One region of the Pseudomonas sp. XP2 genome, then DNA from elsewhere that is predicted to be linked to it. Evidence: predicted binding sites of a transcription regulator. Region 1 holds the regulator's gene; the other holds the start of a gene.
The links. Region 1 encodes sigma-54, which starts transcription at its own class of promoters, with help from an activator protein. Its sites were predicted from a motif close to ANTGGCATNNANNTTGCTNT; they were not measured.
Positions count from the first base shown of each region.

Region 2: nirB (nitrite reductase large subunit NirB) is a predicted target of sigma-54. The motif match lies at 4,090-4,109, and genes of this name have one in related genera.

Region 1 covers NZ_JBNRIK010000013.1:49,470-58,763, reverse strand. The annotation lists gene ACK1VC_RS15620 (MlaC/ttg2D family ABC transporter substrate-binding protein) at 1-13, opposite strand, end outside; gene mlaD (outer membrane lipid asymmetry maintenance protein MlaD) at 23-508, opposite strand; gene mlaE (lipid asymmetry maintenance ABC transporter permease subunit MlaE) at 508-1,305, opposite strand; gene ACK1VC_RS15605 (ATP-binding cassette domain-containing protein) at 1,305-2,114, opposite strand; gene ACK1VC_RS15600 (KpsF/GutQ family sugar-phosphate isomerase) at 2,363-3,337, shown strand; gene ACK1VC_RS15595 (KdsC family phosphatase) at 3,349-3,873, shown strand; gene lptC (LPS export ABC transporter periplasmic protein LptC) at 3,882-4,454, shown strand; gene lptA (lipopolysaccharide transport periplasmic protein LptA) at 4,441-4,965, shown strand; gene lptB (LPS export ABC transporter ATP-binding protein) at 4,966-5,691, shown strand; gene ACK1VC_RS15575 (RNA polymerase factor sigma-54) at 5,869-7,362, shown strand; gene hpf (ribosome hibernation-promoting factor, HPF/YfiA family) at 7,442-7,750, shown strand; gene ptsN (PTS IIA-like nitrogen regulatory protein PtsN) at 7,763-8,227, shown strand; gene rapZ (RNase adapter RapZ) at 8,230-9,084, shown strand; gene ACK1VC_RS15555 (HPr family phosphocarrier protein) at 9,104-9,294, shown strand, end outside.
Region 2 covers NZ_JBNRIK010000018.1:3,070-12,363, forward strand. The annotation lists gene ACK1VC_RS18845 (bifunctional nitrate reductase/sulfite reductase flavoprotein subunit alpha) at 1-3,943, shown strand, start outside; gene nirB (nitrite reductase large subunit NirB) at 4,234-6,786, shown strand; gene nirD (nitrite reductase small subunit NirD) at 6,786-7,148, shown strand; gene pcaQ (pca operon transcription factor PcaQ) at 7,271-8,203, shown strand; gene ACK1VC_RS18865 (hypothetical protein) at 8,265-9,294, opposite strand, start outside.

The DNA of each region.
Region 1 (9,294 bases):
GGATCGAAATCATGGATACTCCTTAATTAGCCGGTTGCGCTTCTTTCGGTTCCTTGCCAACGGAGTTGAGCAGGAACTTGCCAATCAGATCTTCCAGCACCAAGGCCGACTGGGTGTCGTGGATGGTCGCGCCATCCTTGAGCACCTGATCTTCGCCGCCCACGCTGATGCCGATGTACTTCTCGCCAAGCAGACCGGCAGTCAGGATCGAGGCCGTGGAGTCGGTCGGCAGGTTGTCCACCGACTTGTCCAGCTGCAACGTCACCCGACCGGTGTAGGAATCCCGGTCCAGATCGATGGCGGTGACCTTGCCGATGGTCACACCGGCCATGGTCACTTTAGCTCTGACCGTCAAACCGGCGATATTGTCGAAGTAGGCATAAACTTTATAGGTATCGCTGCTCGGGCTGGCCGACAGCCCGCTGACACGCAGGGCCAGCAGCAGCAGCGCCAGGATCCCGGCCAGGAGGAACAGGCCGACACCGATTTCCAGGGTGCGGTTTTGCATCAGAAATCTCCAAACATCAAGGCGGTCAGAATAAAGTCCAGACCCAGCACTGCCAACGAGGCATAGACCACGGTCTTGGTGGTGGCACGGCTGATCCCTTCTGAGGTGGGCTCGCAGTCGTACCCCTGGAATACGGCAATCCAGGTTGTGACGAAGGCGAACACCAGGCTCTTGATCAGCCCGTTAAGCACGTCGTCAGTGAAAGAAACACTGTTCTGCATGTTGGCCCAGAACGAGCCTTCGTAGACGCCCAGCCAGTCCACGGCCACCCACGAGCCACCCCAGATGCCGACCACGCTGAAGATCAGCGCCAGCAACGGCAGCGAGATGAAACCGGCCCACAGGCGCGGCGCGACGATGTACTTGAGCGGGTCGACGCCGATCATTTCCAGGCTCGACAGCTGCTCGGTCGACTTCATGTTGCCGATTTCGGCGGTCAGCGCGGACCCTGCACGGCCGGCGAACAGCAACGCCGTTACCACCGGGCCGAGCTCACGCAGCAGGGTCAGGGCGACCATCTGCCCCACTGCCTGCTCCGAACCGTACCTGGCCAGGATGCTGTAGCCCTGCAGCGCCAGCACCATGCCGATAAACACCCCGGACACGACAACGATCGCCAGCGACAACACGCCCACCGAGTACAGCTGCCTGGTCAGCAGCTGGAAGCCGCCGCCGATACCGCCACGGCCAACCAGCGCATGGAACAGGAACAGGCAGGAACGCCCGAGCACGGCCAGCACATCGATTGCCGAACGGCCCAGCAGGCGAACACGTTCGAGTAAGGATTTTCTGCGCATCAACGCGCTCCCAGCAGGTCGGCGCGGTAGTCAGGCGCAGGAAAGTGGAAGGGTACCGGGCCGTCCGGGTCGCCCTTCATGAACTGGCGAATGCGAGGGTTGTCCGAGCCCATCAGCTCGTCGGGCGTCCCCTGCCCCAGCACCTGGCCGTCGCCTACCACGTAGAGGTAGTCGGCGATGCTGGCGGTTTCCGCCAGGTCGTGGGAAACGACGATGCTGGTAATGCCCAGGGCATCGTTGAGCAAGCGGATCAGGCGCACCAGTACGCCCATGGCGATCGGGTCCTGGCCGACGAACGGCTCGTCGTACATAAGGATCTGCGGGTCCAGGGCAATTGCCCGCGCCAGCGCCACACGGCGCTTCATGCCACCGGACAATTCATCAGGCATCAGGTCGATGGCACCCCGCAGGCCCACGGCCTGCAGCTTCATCAGCACGATGTCGCGGATCATTTCGTCCGACAGCTGGGTGTGCACGCGCAGCGGGAACGCGACGTTCTCGAACACATCGAGGTCGGTGAACAGCGCGCCACTCTGAAACAGCACACCCATCTGTTTGCGGGCGTCGAACAGGTCGCTGCGCGACAGCGTCGGCAGGTTCTGGCCGGCAACCCATACCTCACCGCTGGAGGGGCGCAATTGCGCACCCATCAGGCGGAGCAACGTGGTCTTGCCGCAACCCGATGGCCCCATGATGCCGGTGACCTTGCCGCGCGGGATGCGAATGTCGACGTTGCTGAAAATGCTGCGCGAACCACGTTTGAAGGTAACCCCCTTCAACTCGACCGCGTAGGCGCTATCCACACTCATCTAGACTCCTTGCTAGTGCAGCCTCGTCCTAATGGACGCCGGCCTCCATCAGGAAGGCACAAGCGCCCCTGGCAGGCCGAATAGCGGCGAACTATAGCACCGCTGACAGTGCCGCCCCAAGGCCGGACAAGCAGTCGTTCAGCCCCGTGACAGGCTTTGATGACATTCGCTACAGCAATCGAAGGGGTGAGGGTTTTCGTCATTGCGCGTATAATCGCGACCTTTTCATCAGGCATTGCTTTCTCGACATGAGCCAATCCAGCGAGCTGATTCAATCCGCCCAACGCACCCTGCGCCTGGAACTCGAGGCCGTAGAGGCCCTGCTGGCGCGCATCGACGACAATTTCGTCAAAGCCTGCGAGCTGATCCTGGCCAGCAAGGGCCGGGTGGTCGTGGTCGGCATGGGCAAGTCCGGGCATATCGGCAACAAGATCGCCGCCACCCTGGCCAGCACCGGGACCCCGGCGTTTTTCGTGCACCCGGCCGAAGCCAGCCATGGCGACATGGGCATGATTACCCGCGATGATGTCATCCTTGCGCTTTCCAATTCCGGCAGCACTGCCGAAATCGTCACCCTGCTGCCGTTGATCAAGCGCCTGGGCATCAAGCTGGTCAGCCTGACCGGCAACCCGGACTCGCCCCTGGCCCAGGCCGCCGAGGTCAACCTCGACGCCCGCGTCGCGCAAGAGGCCTGCCCGCTTAACCTCGCACCCACCTCCTCCACCACGGCATCGCTGGTGCTGGGCGACTGCCTGGCCATCGCCCTGCTCGAAGCCCGCGGTTTCACCGCTGAAGACTTTGCCTTCTCGCACCCGGGCGGTGCACTGGGCCGTCGCCTGCTGCTCAAGGTCGAGAACGTGATGCACAGCGGCGACGAGCTGCCCCAGGTAGCCCGCGGCACCCTGCTCAAGGATGCGCTGCTTGAAATGTCCCGCAAAGGCCTGGGCATGACCGTGATCGTCGAAGCCGACGGCACGCTGGCCGGGATCTTCACCGACGGCGACCTGCGCCGCAGCCTGGACCGCAACATCGACGTACACACCACCCTGGTCGACCAGGTCATGACCGTGCACGGCAAAACGGCCCGCGCCGACATGCTCGCTGCCGAAGCCCTGAAGATCATGGAAGACCACAAGATCAGCGCACTGGTGGTGGTGGACCGCGAGGGCCGCCCGACCGGCGCCCTGAACATGCACGACCTGCTGCGCGCCGGTGTAATGTAAGGAGCGATGGAATGAACCAGGACCTCATGCAACGCGGCAAAGCCATCAAGCTGGCAGTGTTCGACGTAGACGGCGTGCTCACCGACGGGCGCCTGTACTTCCTCGAAGATGGCAGCGAGTTCAAGACCTTCAATACCCTCGACGGCCAGGGCATCAAGATGCTCATGGCCTCGGGTGTGGCCACCGCGATCATCAGCGGGCGCAAAACCCCTGTGGTCGAGCGCCGGGCAAAAAACCTCGGCATCCCGCACCTGTACCAGGGCCGCGAGGACAAATTGGTCGTGCTTGACGGCCTGCTCGCCGAACTGGGCCTAAGCTATGATCAAGTGGCCTACCTGGGCGATGACCTGCCCGACCTGCCGGTCATTCGCCGGGTGGCATTGGGCATGGCCGTGGCCAGCGCCGCCCCGTTTGTTCGCCAGCACGCTCACGGCGTGACCCAGGCACGCGGCGGCGAAGGCGCAGCCCGTGAATTCTGCGAACTGATCATGCAGGCCCAGGGTACCCTGGACGCTGCCAACGCCAACTACCTGTAAGGCTGCCCATGTTCAGCAAGAAAGCCCGCAATATTGCGCTGCTAGCAGTGATCGCCGCCCTGCTGGCGGCGGTCGGCTACTGGAATGTCAGCCCGGAAAGCTTCCTCGACAAGCCGGTGGCCCAGGTCGACGAAAGCGCCATCGACTACTATGCGATCAACGCGCACAGTGTGCAATTTCTGCCCGACGGCAAGCTGCAGTACGAAATGACCGCCGACAAGGTCGAGCACATGAAGACCAGCGAAATCACCTTGGTGACCACGCCGGACCTGCACCTGTACCGCGGCACCCAATACCCGTGGCACGTGCAAAGCACCCGCGCCGAGGTCAACCCGGACGGCACCGAGGTCGAGCTGATCGACAAGGTACGAATTGCACGCATCGACGAAAAACAGCGTGAAACCATCATTACCAGTTCACGCATGACCGTGTTCCCGCAGAAGCAATATGCGCAGACCGAGCAAGCCGTTAGAATCGACGGCGCCGGTGGCACGACTACGGGCAAAGGAATGAAAGCGTATTTGAAAGAAAGCAGGATGGACCTGCTCTCTAACGTAAGAGGACAGTATGAGGCTCGTTAAAACCCTCCCCCTTTTGCTCAGCCTGAGCGCAGCACTGGGAAGCGCGAGCGCCTTCGCACTGCCGAATGACCGTGATCAGCCGATCCGCATCCAGGCCGACCAGGCCCATCTGGATGACAAGCAAGGCGTGGCCACCTATACCGGTGACGTGATCATCACCCAAGGTTCGATGATGATCAAAGGCAACACCGTGACCATGACCCGCGCCGCCAACGGCGACATCGATGTGGTCACCTCGGTCGGCAACCTGGCCTACTTCGAGCAACAACAGAGCGCTGCCAAGCCAGACAAGATGAAAGGCTGGGCAGTGACAATCCAGTACCAGGCGCAGAAAGACACCGTGATCCTCACCGACCGCGCCAAGGTCGAAAACGAGGGCAACACGACCGAAGGCGAGAAGATCGTCTACAACACCAAGTCCCAGGTGGCGACCGCCGGTCGTGGTGGCAACGTGACCCAGCCACGTCAGCGCATCGACATGGTGATCCAGCCCAAGAAGAAGGCCGAGTAAATGGCAACCCTCAAAGCCCAGCATCTGGCCAAGAGCTACAAGGGGCGGCAGGTCGTACGTGATGTCAGTCTGTCGATCGACAGTGGCCAGATCGTCGGCCTGCTCGGCCCCAACGGCGCCGGCAAGACCACCTGCTTCTACATGATTGTCGGGCTGGTCCAGGCCGAGCAGGGGCGCGTGCTCATCGACAACCTCGATGTCAGCCACCAGCCCATGCACGGCCGCGCCCGTGCCGGCATCGGCTACTTGCCGCAGGAAGCCTCGATCTTCCGTAAACTGTCGGTGGCCGACAACATCATGGCCATTCTCGAGACCCGCAAGGACCTCGACCGCGACGGCCGCCGCAAAGAGCTGGAAAGCCTGCTGCAGGAGTTCCACATCAGCCACATTCGCGACAACCTCGGCATGAGCCTTTCCGGTGGTGAACGCCGCCGCGTCGAGATTGCCCGCGCCCTGGCAACCGCACCCAAGTTCATCCTGCTGGACGAACCCTTCGCCGGTGTCGACCCGATCTCGGTTGGTGACATCAAGCAGATCATCCACCACCTCAAGGCCAAGGGCATCGGTGTGCTGATTACCGACCACAACGTGCGCGAGACGCTGGATATCTGCGAGACCGCCTATATCGTCAATGATGGCCGACTGATCGCTGAAGGCGATGCCGAGACCATCCTGGCCAACGACCTGGTCAAAGAGGTTTACCTGGGCCACGAGTTCCGGCTCTGACCCAGGGGAAGCGCCTGGAGCACTGGCACATAGCCGTGAAACCGCGGGTAAAGTTGTTACAGCGCTCTAGGCAAACGCTACAATTTAAGGCATAAAACTTGCTTGATCTGGCGCCCCGGCGCCCTCGTGTAGTGGATGGCGCATGCGCGCCGGCGAACAAGGTATTAAGCCCCAGCCATGAAACCATCGCTCGTCCTAAAAATGGGCCAGCAACTGACGATGACACCGCAGTTGCAACAGGCCATCCGTCTGCTCCAGCTTTCCACCCTGGACCTCCAACAGGAAATCCAGGAAGCGCTGGAGTCGAACCCGATGCTCGAACGTCAGGAAGACGGCGAGGACTTCGACAACAGCGACCCGATGGCGGACAACGCCGAGAACAAGCCGGCAGCCGAAGCCCAGGACAACAGCTTTCAGGAAAGCACCGTCAGTGCCGACAACCTGGAAGATGGCGAGTGGGGCGAGCGGATCCCCAACGAGCTTCCGGTCGATACCGCCTGGGAAGACATCTACCAGACCAGCGCCAGCAGCCTGCCGAGCAACGATGACGATGAGTGGGACTTCACCACCCGCACATCGGCCGGCGAAAGCCTGCAAAGCCACCTGCTGTGGCAACTGAACCTGGCGCCGATGTCCGACACCGACCGCCTGATCGCCGTTACCCTCATCGACAGCATCAACGGCCAGGGCTACCTGGAAGACACCCTTGAGGAAATCTGCGCCGGTTTCGACCCGGAGCTGGATATCGAGCTGGACGAGGTCGAAGCGGTGCTGCACCGTATCCAGCAGTTCGAACCGGCCGGCGTCGGCGCCCGTAACCTGGGTGAATGCCTGCTGCTGCAACTGCGCCAGCTGCCTGCCAACACTCCGTGGATGACCGAAGCCAAGCGCTTGGTCACCGATTTCATCGACCTGCTCGGCAGCCGCGACTACAGCCAGCTGATGCGGCGCATGAAAATCAAGGAAGACGAGCTGCGCCAGGTCATCGAGCTGGTACAAAGCCTCAACCCGCGCCCTGGCTCACAGATCGAGTCCAGCGAACCCGAGTACGTGGTGCCCGACGTCATCGTGCGTAAAGACAGCGACCGCTGGCTGGTGGAGCTGAACCAGGAAGCCATCCCGCGCCTGCGGGTCAACCCGCAATACGCAGGCTTCGTGCGCCGCGCCGACACCAGTGCCGACAACACCTTCATGCGCAACCAGTTGCAGGAAGCGCGCTGGTTCATCAAGAGCCTGCAAAGCCGCAACGAAACCCTGATGAAGGTTGCCACGCAGATCGTCGAGCACCAGCGCGGTTTCCTCGACCATGGTGATGAAGCAATGAAGCCGCTGGTGCTGCATGACATCGCCGAAGCGGTGGGGATGCATGAGTCGACCATCTCTCGGGTTACCACGCAAAAATACATGCACACCCCGCGTGGCATCTACGAACTGAAATACTTTTTCTCCAGCCACGTCAGCACCTCCGAAGGCGGAGAATGCTCGTCTACAGCGATCCGCGCGATCATCAAAAAACTGGTTGCAGCGGAAAATCAGAAAAAGCCATTGAGTGACAGCAAGATCGCTGGTTTACTGGAGGCACAAGGCATCCAGGTAGCCCGTCGCACCGTCGCCAAGTACCGCGAGTCGCTCGGCATAGCACCGTCGAGCGAACGCAAGCGACTGATGTAGCCCCTGAGATGCGCCACAGCGTTTGTGGGGCAGGTGCAAGACCTGCCTCTTTATGCACGGGCAATAAAGGAGAAGCTGTATGCAAGTCAATATCAGTGGACAGCATGTAGAAGTCACCCAGCCACTGCGCGATTATGTGCTTGAAAAGCTCGCCCGCGTGGAAAGTCACTTCGACAAGATCACCAACGTGCAGGTCATCATGAAAGTCGAGAAGCTGCAGCAGAAGGTCGAAGCGACCCTGCAGATTCCTGGCGGTGAAGTGGTTGCCAATGCCGAAGACCAAGACATGTATGCAGCCATCGACGCCTTGGCCGACAAGCTCGACCGCCAACTGAAAAAACACAAGGAAAAACAGCAAAGCCTGCTGCAAGGTGCAGCTGCCCGCTGATCCCCCTCATCCATGATCCGACTTGAAACCATCCTGACCCCCGGCCGTTCCCTCGTGAACGTGCCGGGCGGCAGTAAAAAGCGCGCCTTGGAAACGGTTGCGAACCTCATCGCCGATCAAGTGCCAGAACTGGAGATGCAAGACGTCTTCGAAAAACTGGTCGCCCGCGAAAAACTCGGCTCGACCGGTTTCGGCAATGGCATCGCCATCCCTCACTGCCGGCTTGAAGGTTGCTCCGCACCGGTCAGTGCCCTGCTGCACCTGGACGCCCCAATCGAATACGACGCCATCGATGGCGCGCCCGTGGACCTGCTGTTCGTCTTGCTGGTGCCTGAAGCCGCTACCGATGCCCACCTGGAACTGCTGCGCCAGATTGCCAGCATGCTTGATCGCAAGGAAGTTCGTGATCGCTTGCGTAGCGCCAGCAGTAACGAGGCCCTCTTCCAGGTAGTCCTGGACGAACAGAACGAGCACTGAACATGCGCTTGATCATTGTCAGCGGCCGGTCCGGCTCCGGCAAGAGTACCGCCCTCGATGTCCTGGAAGACAATGGTTTCTACTGCATTGACAACCTGCCCGCCGCGCTCTTGCCGGAGCTGGCGGAAGAGGCGCTGATCAACACCGAACTGCTGCAACCGAAGGTTGCAGTGTCGATCGACGCACGTAACCTGCCCAGCCACCTGACGCGCTTCCCCGAATTGCTCGAAGAAGCCCGCGCGCGCAATATCCAGTGTGATGTGCTGTTCCTGGATGCCGACGAAGGCATGCTGCTCAAGCGCTTTTCGGAAACCCGCCGACGCCACCCATTGACCAATGCCAACCGCTCGCTGGCCGAGGCGATCCGCGTCGAGAGCGAGCTTTTGGGGCCGATCGCCGACCTGGCTGACCTGAAGATCGACACCACCAACCTGAACCTGTATCAACTGCGTGATTCGATCAAGCTGCGCCTGCTCAACCAGCCCGAGCCTGGCACCGCGTTCCTGGTCGAGTCGTTCGGTTTCAAGCGGGGCATGCCGGTCGATGCGGACCTGGTGTTCGATGTGCGCTGCCTGCCCAACCCTTACTGGAAGCCTGAACTGCGCGAACACTCCGGCCTCGAGCAACCGGTCATCGACTACCTGGGCGCACAGCCAGATGTCGAAGACATGTTCAGCGACATTTCCAGCTACCTGCTCAAGTGGCTCCCCCGCTTCGCCGCCAGCAACCGCGCCTACGTTACCATTGCCATCGGCTGCACCGGCGGCCACCACCGCTCGGTGTACATAACCGAGCGCCTTGGCCAGTTGCTGCAGCAATCCCTGAAAAACGTCCAGGTCCGCCACCGCGACCTCTAGCCCAAGGATCCGCCCCACGATGCCCGCCCGCGAAATCACCATTATCAACAAGCTGGGCCTGCATGCCCGGGCGGCAGCCAAGTTCGTCGGCGTGGCTGGCCGTTATCCCTGCCAGGTGCGCGTTGGGCGCGCGCCGGACACGCTGGTGGACGGCAAGAGCATCATGGCGGTGATGATGCTGGCAGCCGGCAAAGGCACCCAGGTGCACCT
Region 2 (9,294 bases), on a different contig from region 1:
CGTCAAGGTCAGTGGCGACAAGCAGCACCCCAGCAACTTTGGCCGGCTGTGCACCAAAGGCCTGACCGCGCACCTGCCGCTGACGGCCGCCGGCCGCCTCGAAGACGCCTATGTGCGCCAGCAGCGCAGCCAGCAGCCGGCGCGCACTGGCATGGACCAGGCTATCGCCGACGCAGGCAAACGCCTGCGCGGCATCATTGACCAGCATGGCCCCGACGCTGTGGCGCTTTACGTGTCGGGGCAGATGTCGCTGGAAGCTCAATACCTGGCCAACAAGTTGGCCAAAGGCTTTATCCGTACCCGCCACATCGAGTCCAACTCGCGCCTGTGCATGGCCAGCGCCGGCAGTGGCTACAAGCTGTCGCTCGGCGCCGATGGCCCACCTGGCAGTTATCAGGACTTCGAGCACGCCGACGTGTTCCTGGTGATCGGCGCCAACATGGCCGACTGCCACCCGATCCTGTTCCTGCGCCTGCTCGACCGGGTCAAGGCCGGCGCCAGGCTGATCGTGGTCGACCCGCGGCGCAGCGCCACCGCCGACAAGGCCGACCTGTTCCTGCAGGTACGCCCCGGCACTGACATGGCCTTGCTCAACGGCCTGTTGCACCTGCTACACCGTAATGGCCACACCCACCGCGACTTCATTGCCCGCCACACCGAAGGCTGGGACGAACTGCCAGCCTTCCTCGATGACTACAGCCCGGAGCGCGTGGCGGCCATCACCGGGTTGGCCGTGGGCGACATCATCAAGGCCGCCGAATGGATCGGCAGTGCCAACGACTGGATGAGCTGCTGGACCATGGGCCTGAACCAAAGCATCCACGGTACCTGGCACAGCAACGCCATCTGCAACCTGCACCTGGCCACGGGCGCCATCTGCCGCCCCGGTAGCGGGCCGTTCTCGCTGACCGGCCAGCCCAACGCCATGGGCGGCCGTGAAATGGGCTACATGGGGCCCGGCTTGCCAGGCCAGCGCTCGGCGTTGGTGGAGGGCGACCGCGCGTTTGTCGAGCAGCAGTGGCAACTGGCACCCGGCAGCCTGCGCAGTGAAGGCGGCGAGGGCACGGTGGCACTGTTCGAGCAGATGAACGCGGGTGAAGTGAAAGCGTGCTGGATCATCTGCAGCAACCCGGTGGCCAGCGTCGCCAACCGTCAGCAGGTGATCGATGGCCTGTGCCAGGCCGAGTTGGTGATTACCCAGGATGCCTTCCTCGACACCGAAACCAACCGCTACGCCGACATCGTGCTGCCGGCCGCGCTGTGGGCCGAAGGCGAGGGTGTAATGATAAACAGCGAACGCAACCTTACCCTGATGCCGCGCGCCGTCGAGCCGCCCGGGCAAAGCCTGCCCGACTGGCAGATCATCGCCCGGGTGGCCTGCGCCATGGGCTACGCCGAAGCCTTCGACTACCCCGATGCCGAAGCGGTGTACGAAGAAATCCGCCATTTCCATAACCCCGCAACGGGCTACGATCTGCGCGGCATCGGTTACGCCGAGCTGCGCCGGCAACCACACCAGTGGCCTTGTGCACCCGGCCATGGCAGCGACCGCAGCCCATTGCGCTACCTGAACGACGGCAGCAGCCAGGCGCTGCTGCACGATGCCCAGGGCGATCGCCCGGCGCTGGCCTTTCCTACCGCCAGTGGCAAGGCGCGTTTCTTCGCCAGGCCCTGGTTGCCGGCAGCAGAATTGCCGGATGACGACTACCCCATGGTGCTGAACACCGGCCGTGTGCAGCACCAGTGGCACACCCTGACCAAGACCGGCAAGGTGCCGGCGCTGAACAAGCTGGAGCCTGGCCCTTTCGTCGAGGTCCACCCCGACGACGCCGCACGCTTGGGCATAGCTGAAAAAGACCAGGTCGCCATCCGCTCGCGGCGTGGGCAAGCCGTGCTACCGGTGCGAATCAGCGACCGGGTGCTGCCAGGCAACTGCTTTGCGCCGTTTCACTGGAACGACCTGGTCGGTGAGCAACTGGCAATCAATGCCGTGACCTGCGATGCGGTCGATCCACTGTCGCTACAGCCGGCTTTCAAATACTGCGCCGTCGCCCTGCAGCGGGTCGCCGGCGAGCGTATCGACGCCCTTGAGCTGCACACTGCCATTCTGGAGCCAGTCCGCATGCCCACTGCCACCCTGTCCCGTCTGCTTGGCCTGGACACCCTGCCAGCCCCGGTGCTGGCAGAAGAAGAGCGCCATTACCTGCAGGGTTTCCTGCTGGGCCTGGAGCAGGCCCGCGCCGAGGGCGTGCCTAGCCTGCCGGCCAGTGCGCCACTGGCCGGCAACCGTCGGCTGTTTATCGACGGCTTGCTGGCCGGGCTGTTCGCTCAGCCGGCGGCGCTGCCCGTTGCAGCGTTGGTGGCCCCACGGCACCAAGTGTTGTGGGCCTCGCAGACCGGTAACGGCGAGCTGCTGGCCGAGCGTTGTGCCGAACACCTGCGCGGTGCCGGCCTTGATGTGCAGCTCAGTTGCATGGAGGCGGTCAGCCCAAGCCAACTGCAGGGCGCGGCCAGCGTGGTGTTGATCACCAGCACCTTTGGCGATGGTGACGCGCCCGACAGCGCGGCGGCATTCTGGCAGGCCTTGCAGGGCGAGGAGGGCGCCTGTTGTGCCGAGCTGCCCTATGCCGTGCTGGCCTTGGGCGACTCCAGTTACGACCAGTTCTGCGGCTTTGGCCGCAAGCTTGACCAGCGCCTGGCCGAACTGGGTGGGCGTCGCCTGCTGCAACGGGTGGACTGCGAGCCGGACTTTGACGCAGCGTTCGCGGGGTGGCTAGAAGCCTTGCTGCCCACGCTGGGCAGTGCCGCTGCACCGCAGCCGGCGAGCCACCCCGTACCCATGCCGGCCTACAGCAAACAGCAACCCTGGGCTGCCACCTTGCTGGAAAACCACCTGCTCAACGGCCCCGGTGCCAGCAAGGAAACTCGGCAACTGGTGTTCGACCTGAGCGGTAGCGGCTTCAGGTATGCCCCCGGCGATGCCCTGGGCGTGTGGCCGCGCAATTGCCCGGCCCTGGTCGACGAACTGCTGGCGCTGATGCAGCTCGATGGCCAGACGCTGGTCGAGCTCAAGGGCCAGCCTGCCATGCCCCTGGCCGCAGCCCTGCAAACGCACCTGGAGATCGCCAAGGTCACCGGTCAGCAACTGCAGGCCTTCGCTGGCAGTAGCCCGGACCTGCAGCGCCTGCTGCGGCCGGAGTGCAAGGCCGAGCTGCAGGACTGGCTGCGCGGCCGGCAGTTGGCCGATGTGCTGCGCGCCTTTCCCCAACAGCTGCCGCTGGCCGACTGGCTTGGCCTGCTCAAGCCCTTGCAGCCGCGTCTTTACTCGATCAGCTCCAGCCCGTTGGCCCATCCGGGCCAGGTTCACCTGACCGTCTCCACCGTGCGTTACGGCGAGCGCAAGGGGGTGTGTTCGGCCTTCCTCGCCGACCGTGCGCAAGCGTTGAAGGTGGCCATTTTCCCGCAGGTATCTAAGCACTTCCGGTTGCCCGAGGACGACAGCGTGCCGGTGATCATGGTTGGCCCAGGTACCGGCGTTGCACCGTTCCGGGCGTTTCTTGAAGAACGGGAGGCGCGGGGCGCAAAAGGGCGGAATTGGCTGTTCTTTGGTGAGCAGTACGCCGCTACCGACTTCTATTACCGCGAACAGTTGCAGGCTTGGGAGAAAGCAGGGCACTTGCGGCTCGACACGGCGTTCTCGCGGGATCAGGCGCATAAGGTCTATGTGCAGCAGCGCATGCTCGAACAGGGCGCCCAGCTGTGGCAGTGGTTGGAGGCGGGGGCGTATTTCTATGTGTGTGGCGATGCGCAGCGCATGGCCAAGGATGTAGATGCGGCGTTGCGCACGGTTGTGGCTGAGCATGGCGGGATGGATGAGGCGCAGACGGCTGCCTATGTCGAAGGGTTGAGCAAGGCCAAGCGTTATCGGCGGGATGTGTACTGAGTGCACCGGGATGGGCTGATGTGCACCCCGGTTGTGCATTTTGATCGCCTGTGGGGCCCCTTCGCAGCACAAGGCTGCTCCTACAGGGATCGCGTGCTCCTGTAGGAGCAGCCTTGTGCTGCGAATAGGCCGGTACAGGCAAAGCAATTGGCACATTCCCTGCTTTAACTCCACTACAACAAGCCCCACTGATCAACGGCGATCAACCTGGGGGCACACCGTGATGAATACAGGCAAAGGCGCCTGGAGCTTCGGCTCCAGGCGCTTTTTTTTTGATCGAGGATCGGCTTATGAAGGCAACAGCGAACAGCGGGCAACGAGAGCGACTGGTCATGGTCGGCAACGGCATGGTCGGCCACCATTGCGTCGAACAACTGGTCAGCCGCGGCGCCCTGCAGCGCTTCGAGGTGCGGGTGTTCGGCGAAGAGCGCCAACGTGCCTACGACCGTGTGCACCTTTCCGAGTACTTCGGCGGCAGCTGTGCCGAGACCCTGGCCCTGTGCGAACACGAGTTCTACCCCGCCAACGGCGTGCACTTGCACCTCGGTGAGGCCGTGCTGGAAATCGACCGTGAGCGCTGCGAGGTCGTCACCGCCGAGGGGCGCTATGGCTACGACCAACTGGTCCTTGCCACCGGCTCCTACCCGTTCGTGCCGCCGATCGAAGGCTCCAGTGGCTATGCCCGCCTGGTCTACCGTACCCTCGACGACCTCGATGGCATTCGCGCCGCAGCCGCTGGTGCCCGCCGTGGCGTGGTGGTCGGTGGTGGCCTGCTGGGCCTGGAGGCCGCCAATGCGCTCAAGTCGCTAGGCCTGGAAGCCCACGTGGTGGAATTTGCCCCACGGCTGATGCCGGTTCAGCTGGACGGCGAGGGCGGTGCCGCGCTCAAGGCACAGATCGAAGCGCTGGGCGTTGGCGTGCACCTGTCGCGCGCCACCCAGTCGATCAGCACCGGTGAAGCATTCCGCTACCGCATGAACTTCGACGGTGGCGAGCACCTGGAAACCGACCTGATCGTGTTCTCCGCCGGTATCCGCCCACAGGATGCCCTGGGCCGTGGCTGCGGCCTGGATATCGCTGTGCGCGGTGGCGTGGTAATCGACAACCACTGCCGCAGCAGCGACCCGCGCATCTTCGCCATTGGCGAGTGCGCGTCCTGGAACGGCAGCGTGTTCGGCCTGGTCGCCCCCGGCTACAGCATGGCGCGCAACCTGGCCGCATTACTGATGGGGGAGGCGGCGGTAGCGTTCACCGGCGCGGACATGTCGACCAAACTCAAGCTGCTGGGCGTGGATGTCGGCTCGATCGGCGATGCCCATGGCGCCACCGCCGGTTCACGCAGCTACCGCTTCATCGACGAAGCCAACAGCGCCTACCGCCGGCTGGTGGTGGACGCCAGCGGCAAGCACGTGCTCGGCGCGGTGCTGGTCGGCGACAACACGTATTACGACACCCTCTTGCAGTACGCCCAGAACGGTATTGCCCTGCCAGCCGACCCTGCAGCGCTGATCCTGCCCCAAGGCGGTGGTGCACCGGCCCTTGGCGCCGATGCGCTGCCCGATAGCGCAACCATCTGCTCGTGCCACAACGTCAGCAAGGGCGCGGTGTGCGCGGCCATCGACAGCGGCTGCAGCGACCTTGCTGCGGTCAAAGGCTGCACCAAGGCCGCCAGCGGCTGTGGTGGTTGCGCGGCCTTGCTCAAGCAAGTGTTCGAGCACGAACTGACCGCCCGCGGCGTAGCGGTGGACAAAAGCCTGTGCGAGCATTTTGCCTACACCCGTCAGGAACTGTACGGGCTGGTGCGGGTGGAGGGCATCCGCACCTACAGCGAGCTGCTCGAACGCCACGGCAAGGGCCACGTTGGCTGTGACATCTGCAAGCCGGCGGTGGGCAACATCCTCGCCTCGTGCTGGAACCAGCCGATCATGGACCCCGCGCTGGTGCCGTTGCAGGATACCAACGACACCTTCATGGCCAACATGCAGAAGAACGGCACCTACTCGGTAGTGCCGCGCATTCCCGGGGGTGAAATCACCCCCGACAAGCTCATCGTCATCGGCCAGGTGGCCAAAAAATATGACCTGTACACCAAGATCACCGGCGGTCAGCGCATTGACCTGTTCGGTGCCCAGTTGCACGAACTGCCGCTGATCTGGGGCGAGCTGATCGACGCAGGCTTCGAAACCGGCCATGCCTACGGCAAGTCGACCCGCACGGTGAAATCCTGCGTGGGCAGCACCTGGTGCCGTTACGGCGTGCAGGACAGCGTTGCCATGGCCCTGCGCCTGGAAGACCGCTACAAGGGCCTGCGCAGCCCGCACAAGCTCAAGTTTGCAGTGTCGGGCTGCACCCGCGAATGCGCCGAGGCGCAGAGCAAGGACATCGGCGTGATCGCCACCGACAAGGGCTGGAACCTGTACGTGTGTGGCAACGGCGGTATGCGCCCACGGCATGCCGAACTGTTTGCCACCGACCTGGACGACGAAACCCTGGTGCGGCTGATCGACCGCGTGTTGATGTTTTACATCCGCACGGCCGACAAGCTGCAGCGCACCTCGGTGTGGCGCGAAAACCTGGATGGCGGGCTGGGCTACCTGAAGCAGGTGATCATCGACGACAGCCTGGGCCTGGCCAGCGAGCTGGAAGCGCAGATGCAGCATGTGGTCGACCAGTACGAGTGCGAATGGGCCAACGCGCTCAACGACCCGGAGAAGCTCAAGCGCTTTCGCACTTTCGTCAATGACCGGCGTGCCGACCCCGACGTGCACTTTGTGCGCGAACGCGAACAACGCCGGCCCGCTGCACCGCTGCACCTCATTGCTACTGTCGAGGAGGCTGTCTGATGAACCTGTCCAATGCTGCTGTGAAAACCCACGCGAACTGGCAAGCGGTGTGCCTGGCACAAGACCTGGTGCCCGACTCTGGGGTGGTAGTGTGGCTGGACGGGGCCCAAGTGGCGCTGTTCTACCTGCCGGGGCAGGCGCAGCCGCTGTATGCGGTGGACAACCGTGACCCGCGGTCCGGTGCCAACATCATCGGCCGCGGGCTGGTGGGCAGTGTGCAGGGCGAGCTGGTGGTCGCAGCGCCGTTGTACAAGCAGCATTTCAGCCTGCAGACCGGGGAGTGCCTGGAGGATGGCGGGCAGAGGTTGCGGGTGTGGCCGGTGCGCTTGAACGGTGAGGCTGTGGAGTTGGCGGTGGGCTGAGAGGTTGCGGGGGCTCGGCAGTTGTTCGCCGTTGCATTTTCGTCGCCTGGGAAATCGAGCGCCGCGCGGGCGGCGCTCGGTCTCCCAGGCGATGAAGATCCTGATGCGGTAAGCTTGAGGCCATGAACCTCGACACCCGCATCAAATACCGCCACCTGCTGTGCTTCCTGGAGATTGCCCGGCAGGGCAGCCTGGCCAGGGCTGCCGACGTGCTCGCCATCAGTCAGCCGGCCATCTCCAAGACCCTCAAGGAGCTCGAAGACCTGCTGGAAGCGCGCCTGTTCGCGCGTAGCCGGCAGGGCGTCGAGCTTACCCCGGCCGGGACCCGTTTCATGCGTTATGCCGGGCCCAGCGTGCAAGCCCTGCGCGATGGCGTCAGCAGCCTGCGCGGTGAAGCGCGGGCGCCGTCGCAGGTGCGTATTGGCGTGCTGTCGACGGTCGAGGGCCTGCTCATGCCCGAAGTGCTGTGCCGCATGCACCAGCGCCATGAAGCGCTGGTCATCAGCGTGGCCACCGGGGTCAGCGCGCAGCTGCTCGGTCAACTGCGCCTGGGCGAGCTGGAACTGGTGGTCGGGCGTATGACTGACAGCCCGCAGATCCAGGGGCTGTCGTTCGAACACCTGTACAGCGAGTCGATGAGCCTGGTGGTGCGCCCGGGCCACCCGCTGCTGGCCAGCACGCCCGTCGAGCGGGGGCAGGTCGGGCGTTACCCGCTCGTGCTGCCGCCCGCCGGGACCACCATCCGCCAGCACGCCGACAGCCTGTTTGTGCAATGCGGCATCCAGATGCCGGCGCAGCGCCTGGAGACCTTGTCGCTGGCTTTGAGCCGGCGTTATGTGCTGGGCAGTGATGGCCTGTGGGTGGCACCGCGCGATGCCGTGCTGCTCGACCTGCGCCGAGGCGAGCTGGTCGAGCTTGACCTGGGCGTGCGCGAGCCCGGCGGCTCGGTTGGCATCTGCCGCAATGCGGCCTTGCCGCAGAGCCTGCCGGGGCAGTGGGTATGCGAGGTGCTGCGTGAGGTGGCGGCGCAATATCGGGAGCAGTCGTATCCGTGAGCATCGTGGCCGTTGAGCGTTTCCAGCTGAGAAACGCTCGCACGGATCACCCCGGTAGCAATCACGTAGCCCGCAAGGAGACCGCGATCACACAAGGCACAGTGGAGCCTCGGTCCTCTTCGTCACGGCCACTGAGCAACAGGCGTTGGTTAGGTGTATCGAGGGCGATCGACCCCGTCGATGTATAGAAGCCGTCCTCGGGTAGATGAGCGCCGAACGTGCCATAACCGTGAGGAGGGACGAAGGTGGTGTCAAATTTGCCGTCCGAGGTGAAGCGAAAGGCAAGAGAGTGGGTGTAGAACATGCCATAGCCGACCAGGCCGCTCGCTACCTCGACGCCTGCGTACCAGCCTCCGGGGCGGTCGAATACCAAAACGTTGCCGTCATTGAACTCTTTGGCTGGCTTGCCGGAATAGTCGATGCGGTAAACAGTCGGGTGGCTGATATCTGCATCGAGGGAGTAAAGTTCGCCATAAAAACTGAAGCGTTGAGAGATGGCATCCACTGAAAAGCCATTGTTGATCACCCAAGGGTCCGACCAATGCTGGCCATGATCGCCAAAGGCATCATCCATTTTTCCGTCGAGGGTCAAGGCCGTAGTGACGCTGTACGCATCGCCGTTGCGCATCAGGTAAAGGGGTAGTAGCAGACGCTCCGGGCCAGAGGGGAGCGTGAAACTGGCAATACCATCGATGATGTGATCCTGGGCATTTGGAATCAGCTTGAGCACATCAAGGACGCCATCAGTCGCAAAACGCTTCCATAGCGCGCCTTCGAGGTCGAGCGCGATCACCACCGGTTCGAACATCTGAGGCCCGCGACGCAACCCGCTGGCGAAAATTCGATCTTTCGCCAGTGCCACGTGTTCAAGCAGCAGCTCTTCTTTGATCACATCACGAATATCTACGAATCCTTTGCCTTGGCCAAATGTGAGGTCCGGTTCCCCCGAGGCAGTCAATTTCCAGAGGTGACTTGTTGATTCACCCTCCACGCCCTCCACGCGGGCAATGATCAGCAAATTCCCTGCAGCATCTTCAACGAGGCCGCTCAGCCTGCTGTAGGCAGCTTTTGGTACCTGATTGAAATCGAAG